3 regions of the Sphingobacterium sp. PCS056 genome follow, and region 3 is predicted to be linked to each of the others. Evidence: riboswitches for the same ligand, from Rfam matches in the RefSeq annotation. Region 3 holds a riboswitch; each other region holds the start of a gene.
The links. A riboswitch is a leader RNA that binds a small molecule or an ion and turns the genes downstream of it on or off. The one in region 3 is predicted to bind thiamine pyrophosphate.

Region 1: another riboswitch for thiamine pyrophosphate. It lies ahead of pnuC (nicotinamide riboside transporter PnuC); the one in region 3 lies ahead of thiS (sulfur carrier protein ThiS).
Region 2: another riboswitch for thiamine pyrophosphate. It lies ahead of thiM (hydroxyethylthiazole kinase); the one in region 3 lies ahead of thiS (sulfur carrier protein ThiS).

What each region holds. Positions count from the first base shown of each region.
Region 1 is NZ_CP096883.1:4,425,325-4,427,598, reverse strand. It holds gene MUB18_RS18520 (malate:quinone oxidoreductase) at 1-989, shown strand, start outside; TPP riboswitch at 999-1,144, shown strand; gene pnuC (nicotinamide riboside transporter PnuC) at 1,201-1,833, shown strand; gene MUB18_RS18510 (acyl-CoA dehydrogenase) at 1,814-2,274, shown strand, end outside.
Region 2 is NZ_CP096883.1:4,760,564-4,762,837, forward strand. It holds gene MUB18_RS19920 (two-component regulator propeller domain-containing protein) at 1-583, opposite strand, end outside; TPP riboswitch at 730-822, shown strand; gene thiM (hydroxyethylthiazole kinase) at 883-1,680, shown strand; gene thiE (thiamine phosphate synthase) at 1,677-2,274, shown strand, end outside.
Region 3 is NZ_CP096883.1:4,892,851-4,895,124, reverse strand. It holds gene thiC (phosphomethylpyrimidine synthase ThiC) at 1-812, opposite strand, end outside; gene thiS (sulfur carrier protein ThiS) at 839-1,045, opposite strand; TPP riboswitch at 1,110-1,208, opposite strand; gene nudK (GDP-mannose pyrophosphatase NudK) at 1,359-1,937, opposite strand.

The DNA.
Region 1 (2,274 bases), 470 kb from region 3:
TCGCTGCGACGAAAATGATATTAGGCACGGATGTAAATTTTGGCGCGTTGACGCGTGATTTGGTTGAACATTTGGATGCTAAAGAAAATATTACCTTGCATCTTACCCAAGAAGTACGTGACATTGATAGAAATGACAATGGTACGTGGGAATTGGAGGTCAAGGATTTAAAAACTGGTGAAAAAAGATCAATCAACGCTAAATTTGTTTTTATAGGTGCTGGTGGACACTCTTTACTATTGCTAGAGAAATCGGGTATTCCTGAATCTAAAGGTTATGGAGGATTTCCTGTTGGTGGTCAGTGGTTACGCTGTGTCAATGAAGATGTCATCAAAGATCATCATGCGAAAGTATATGGTAAAGCCTCTATTGGTGCTCCTCCTATGTCTGTGCCACACCTTGATACACGTTATATAGATGGTAAACAGGCTTTGTTGTTTGGACCATATGCTGGTTTTTCTACTAAATTTTTAAAACAAGGTTCTTATTTTGATTTACCTGCTTCGATCAAGTTATCAAATATTAAACCGATGCTATCTGTAGGACGTGACAATATGGATCTTACAAAATATTTAATATCTGAGGTGATGAAAAGTCCCAAAGATAAATTAGATGCTTTGAAACAGTTTATGCCAACAGCGCAATTAGAGGATTGGAAAATAGAAGTTGCTGGCCAGCGTGTACAAGTGATCAAAAAGGATGCTAAACATGGTGGTGTGCTAGAATTTGGAACGGAGGTTGTCTCTTCTGCAGATGGTTCTATTGCAGCGTTGCTAGGTGCCTCACCAGGTGCCTCTACTTCTGTAGCTATCATGATCAAACTTCTGAAAAGATGTTTTCCAGAACGTGCTAAAGCAGATGAATATCGCAAAAAATTGCGAGAAATGATCCCGACGCACGGACAATCATTAAATGATGATGCAGAGCTTTGTGTAGCGACTAGAAAGCGCACACATACTGCATTAAAGCTTGAGAATTTTAAAGATTAATTTCTTTTAACCATACTTATGGGGTGCTTGCAGTAAATGTACTGGTACAGGCTGAGATTATACCCAAATAACAAGAATTGCTCAATACCCTGAGCAATTCTTGTTATATACCTGATCCAGATAATGCTGGCGTAGGGATATTTAATTTCAAAAATCTTGCATTTATAGCTATTTCATAAGTGTGTATTATTTTATCTTACACATATTTTAAATGCAGTTAAATCAAATTTTATACGATTTTTTACAGCAGATCAAAGCGACATCTTTGCCTGAATGGTTAGCCGTTGGCTTTGGTGTTTTACAAGTTTGGTTCGCTAAATCTAATAAATCTATCAATTATCTTTTTGGTATTTGTGGTATATTAATGTCAATTTACGTTCTGTTTTTCGCGAAATTATATGGTGAAATAGCCTTAAATATGTACTACCTACTGATGAGTATCTATGGTTGGATGTATTGGCAACAAAACCGTACAGATCATCATGTCATCACGCGATCATCAAAAAATGATTGGATCGTAGTATCATTGATTTGTATCATTGGTTTTATTGTATTTTATTTCGGATTATTGCATGCTACAGACTCTGATGTTCCTTTGTGGGATGCGCTTGTGTCCTGTACAGCATGGGCGGGAATGTGGCTACTGGCCAAGCGAAAGATCGAGAATTGGATTTTATTAAATATTAGCAATTTTATGGCAATACCATTGCTGTACCATAAAGATCTGTTCTTGTTTGCGGCTTTAACTTTGTTTTTATTTGTCATGGCTTTCTTTGGTTATTTTAACTGGAAAAGAATCCTCAAAAGTGAATTTATATATGATCATGAATCAAACTCACATTAATCTTATAAAAGACCAGCAACAGCATGCAATTAATTGTAAAGCTATGACTGCAGCACAACTGGATTTAAGTATCTCTGAGAAATGGTTTAAGATATGGGTGCCTAAATGTCTTGGCGGTTTGGAATTTTCTTTGTTAGAAGGAATGCAATTGTTGGAGGAATTGGCTTATCACGATGGTGGTTTAGCTTGGACCATTACTTTGTGCTCGGGAGCTAATTTGTTTGTCGGATTTATCGACCCAAAAATTGGCAAAGAGATCTTTCAGAATTCGCAAGTGTGCCTTGGTGGAAGTGGTCGTGCATCTGGATATGCTGAGCGCGAACAAGGTGGGTATCGGATTAAAGGTCATTGGAAATATGCTACCGGTGCCCCACATCTGACTCATTTTACAGCAAATTGTGTCATCACTGAAAAGGGTATACCGGTATTGGACGAAAATGA
Region 2 (2,274 bases), 130 kb from region 3:
CCTCTTTACGAGCAGGATGGAGTTGATACAGCCCCTTGTAAGTACCCACTAAAATTTTATCGGATTGAGTGGATAAAGCATAAATGGCTTGTCCATCCAAATCTTGATACCAAGTTTTTCCGTAATTGGTCAGTTTCTTGGTTTTCGTGTCGTAGCCATATAAACCAGAGATGGAACCGATCCATAGTTGATCACCAACTAACAGGAGCGACCTGACATCTGAAGGGCTACCCGTTGGAAATACTTCGTACCGATCTTCCCGATAATTGTATAAAAAAACACCTTTACCTGTCCCCAAAGCAAGATGAGTACCGTCAAGAACAGCAATACTATAAATGAAGGTCTGATAGGGCAATGCAGCTTCAGTCGGAGCATGAAGGGAATAACCATCGTAACTATATAATCCATTATTACTACCCAACCAAAGGATACCCAGACTATCTTGCGCAAAGCAGTGCACTGTACTCGCTTTTGCTCCAAGCCCTATATTTCTAAAAAATTGAAAATCTAACGATTGCCCAAAAACAGAAGGACCGCAAAGCGAAAGGAATAGCAAGAAAAACAAATAAACTGTCCGCATCATAAACAAGGTATTTACAAACATAATTATTTAAAAGTGTAAATACAATGTGGAACTTTATCGGCACACTTTTTAAGAAATGTACTAAAGAGCCTGTGATGATGAGTTTGGGCGCTTATCCATTAATTCATTTTTTTTCAATACTTTTGTATACGCTTTAGGGGTATTCTGTAAAGAATTGAGAGAGTCCCTTTGAACCTGATCCGGCTAACACCGGCGTAGGGAAAAGCAATCAGTCCATCTACTTATCCGGACTGTTGTTATGGATTTTTCCTAAAGCTTTTATTGTTAAAAATATAAGAATGGAAAAAAAACTCTGGCAACACATCATTCAGGTAAGAAATACCTCGCCTCTTATTCACAATATCACGAACTATGTTGTGATGAATAATACCGCCAATGCACTGTTGGCAGTGGGTGCATCACCGATCATGGCACACGCCAAACCTGAGGTCGAAGCAATGGTAACGCTATCGCATGCACTGGTCATCAACATCGGTACGCTGGACGAGTACTGGAGCGAATCCATGTTCATGGCATCTAAAAAAGCAGATTCAATCCAGAAACCTTGGGTTTTAGATCCTGTAGGTGCAGGTGCGACCTCCTACCGCGATACTGTTTTAAATCAACTGTTGCTTTTTAAGCCTACCGTCATCAGAGGGAATGCTTCTGAAATCATTGCTCTTGCAAAAACAGCAGATGTGGTGACAAAAGGGGTAGATAGTACCGTGATCAGTACCGAGGCTATTGAGGCTGCTCGCAATCTACACGCCAAATCAGGCGCAATCATATGTATTTCAGGTGAAACAGATATCATTATCAGCCACAACACATGTATATACCTAAAGAATGGGAATGCGATGATGACCAAGGTGACCGGATTAGGTTGTACTGCATCGGCCCTGATCGCGGCATTTATTGCTGCGGTTGAAAATAAAACGGAAGCTGTTGCTGCTGCAATGAGTTTACTGAGCATAGCAGGAGAATTAGCCGCAAAAGAAAGTGCTGGCCCCGCAAGTCTGCAGACCCATATTCTGGACAAGCTCTATAACATTACCGAACACGAATTTCTTACCCATTTAAAAATCACCCAATCATGAACCTGCACCCCTCATTTCCTTATCCACTTTATTTAGTGATCTCGGAAAAGGACTGCCGAGGACGTGATTTCCTTTATGTAGCTGAACAGGCAATACGTGGAGGTGTGGATATAATTCAACTGCGTGAAAAAGAGATCACGACTAAAGAGTTTATTTATAAAGCCCTGAAATTGAAAGAGATTACCGATAAATATCATATCCCACTGATCATCAATGATCATGCTGAAGTAGCTGAAAAAATAAGTGCTGCTGGAATCCATGTCGGAAATCGGGATATCGCTCCTGCTGTACTGCGACGTGTACATGCTTTTGAAAGCAAAACAATTGGCTATTCCATAGAATATCTCCATCAATTGGATGATGAAAACACCGCTGTAGCAGATTATTTAGGCGTCAGCCCCATATTTAATACGAAAACAAAAACAGATACCGTAACGGAATGGGGCTTGAACGGATTAGCAATGATCCGTTCTCGTACAGATAAGCCCTTAGTTGCAATCGGAAATGTACGATTGGAAAATGCATCAGCAATCGTTAAAGCGGGTGCCGATTCGTTAGCAGTCGTCTCCGCGATCTGTGGTGCTGACCATCCAG
Region 3 (2,274 bases):
GGCGAATTACGGATGATCCATTCACGTGTTTCATGGATATTTTTACCCGTTGAAAGATCCATTATCGTATCTGCACCCCAGCGACATGCCCATACCGCTTTGTCTACCTCTTCTTCAATACTGGACGTCACTGCACTATTGCCAATATTGGCATTTATTTTCACTAAAAAATTACGTCCGATAATCATCGGTTCACTTTCTGGGTGATTGATATTATTCGGGATGATGGCTCTACCTGCTGCGATTTCTTCACGTACAAATTCCGCTGTGATCAGTTTCTTGGGTGTTCGAGCACCAAAACTATGTCCCGCATGTTGATGTTCCATACCCATTGTCGCCGCTTCTATTTGCTCGATACGTTGGTTTTCACGAATAGCCACATACTCCATTTCTGGAGTGATGATCCCTTTTCTAGCATAATGTAATTGACTAACGTTATGACCTGCTAAAGCTTTTTTAGGTTTATGGCTGTATTCAAAACGAAGTTCATCCAGATCCGTATCTGCCAATCGTTCTTGACCATAATCCGAACTGATCTGGGGTAAAATTTCAACATCTTGTCTATCCAATATCCAACTTTCTCGAGTGCGAGGTAGCCCCTTACGGATATCGATCTTTGCATCATCATCGGTATATGGACCTGATGTATCATAAATGGTAACAGGAGGATTGATTTCTACACCACCTTTGCTCAATTTAGTTGCACTGAGTGTAATTTCACGCATAGCTACCTGAATTGGAAAGAGTTTTCCAGGGATGTAGACTTTTTTCGAATTTGGGAAAGGGGTTTGGGTAATGGTTTGTTCTAACATAATGGTGTATTATAGGTGTAAATGAATTATCCGCCTTGCGTAGCAGAAATGACGAGAATTGAATCTTGATGGCGTAATGGGGTTGTTGCCCAAGCCGTTTTGGGTATGACTTGGTTATTAATGGCAACAGCAATGCCTTTACTTTTTTCTGGAAATTCCAAAAGCATCAAACCTTCCAAAGAGGAGGGAGGCTGTTCAAAAAAACGTGATTGGTGATTGATCGTAAGTTCCATTCCTTTAAAAATTTTTAAATAAAAAACTTTAGGAATGGCCACAGTTATGCAGGTATATGCACAATGAAGACATCTTACTTTTCCCTACGCCAGTATGACCCGGATCAGGTTCTAAGGGTAAAATCTCAGCCTGCAAATCTTGCAGACACCCCTAAAGTTTCCACTAAACTAGAAAAAAAATATGAATAAAAGAAAAGAGGTAGATTTATTTTTGTCTATCCATTGTTTTGTGACACAACAATATACCCGCTCTTGTTATTGGCATATATAATCAGCTATAGTAAGGAGAAGGAATACAAATTGCTATTTGCAATTATAAAATACCGTGTAATTTAATATATTGCAGCAACATAATTGTTTTAGCATCTTTGACCTCACCGCTCGCTACCATCCGCATAGCTTCGGAGATATACAATTCTAATACCTCAATATTTTCTTCTTCATGGTCCAGTCCTCCACCTTCACTGACTTTCATTTCTTTTGCATATTCGGCTATAAAAAAATGCAGAATTTCTGTAACGGATCCAGGAGACATATAAGCTTCAAAAATCTTTCTTACATCTGTAATTTTATAGCCTGTTTCTTCCTCCGTCTCTCTTCTAATACAATCTTCTGCATTATCTTTATCCAGTAAACCTGCGCAAGCTTCAATCATCAGGCCTGTTTCATTTCCATTAATAAATGTTGGAAGCCGAAATTGTCGGGTAAGAATCACTGTTTTCTGCTCTGTGTTGTACAATAAAATAGTTGCGCCGTTTCCTCTGTCATAAGCCTCTCTACTTTGGGTCATCGTTGTACCATCCTTTTTTAAATATTCGTAGGTTATTTTTCTTAGGATGTACCAATTATCGGATAAAATTTTGCTTTCTGTGATCTTGATGTTAGCTATCATAGGCAAGGTTTTTTTAATTCTTTTTTCTCTTAGTATTTGTGCAACTTTTGAATAAGGGATCAGATGCTAAAGGTATATAAATTTATAAACTCGCATCCGTATTTCTTAAGGAAGTGTAAATAAAGTTAAAGGATTTTTTTCTAGGTAGCGTCAATCATGTTTGCAAGAGCGTATAATGATTCAGACGGGGTGATGGTTAGATTCTATATTACTTCAGATATACAACAAAATTTATAGTGATTTTCTACAGGTATTATAGAGATTTATCTATAGAAACCCTATACAAATCCTCTATAATAGCTCTGAATTATATCTATGATATAGTTACTAATTAACA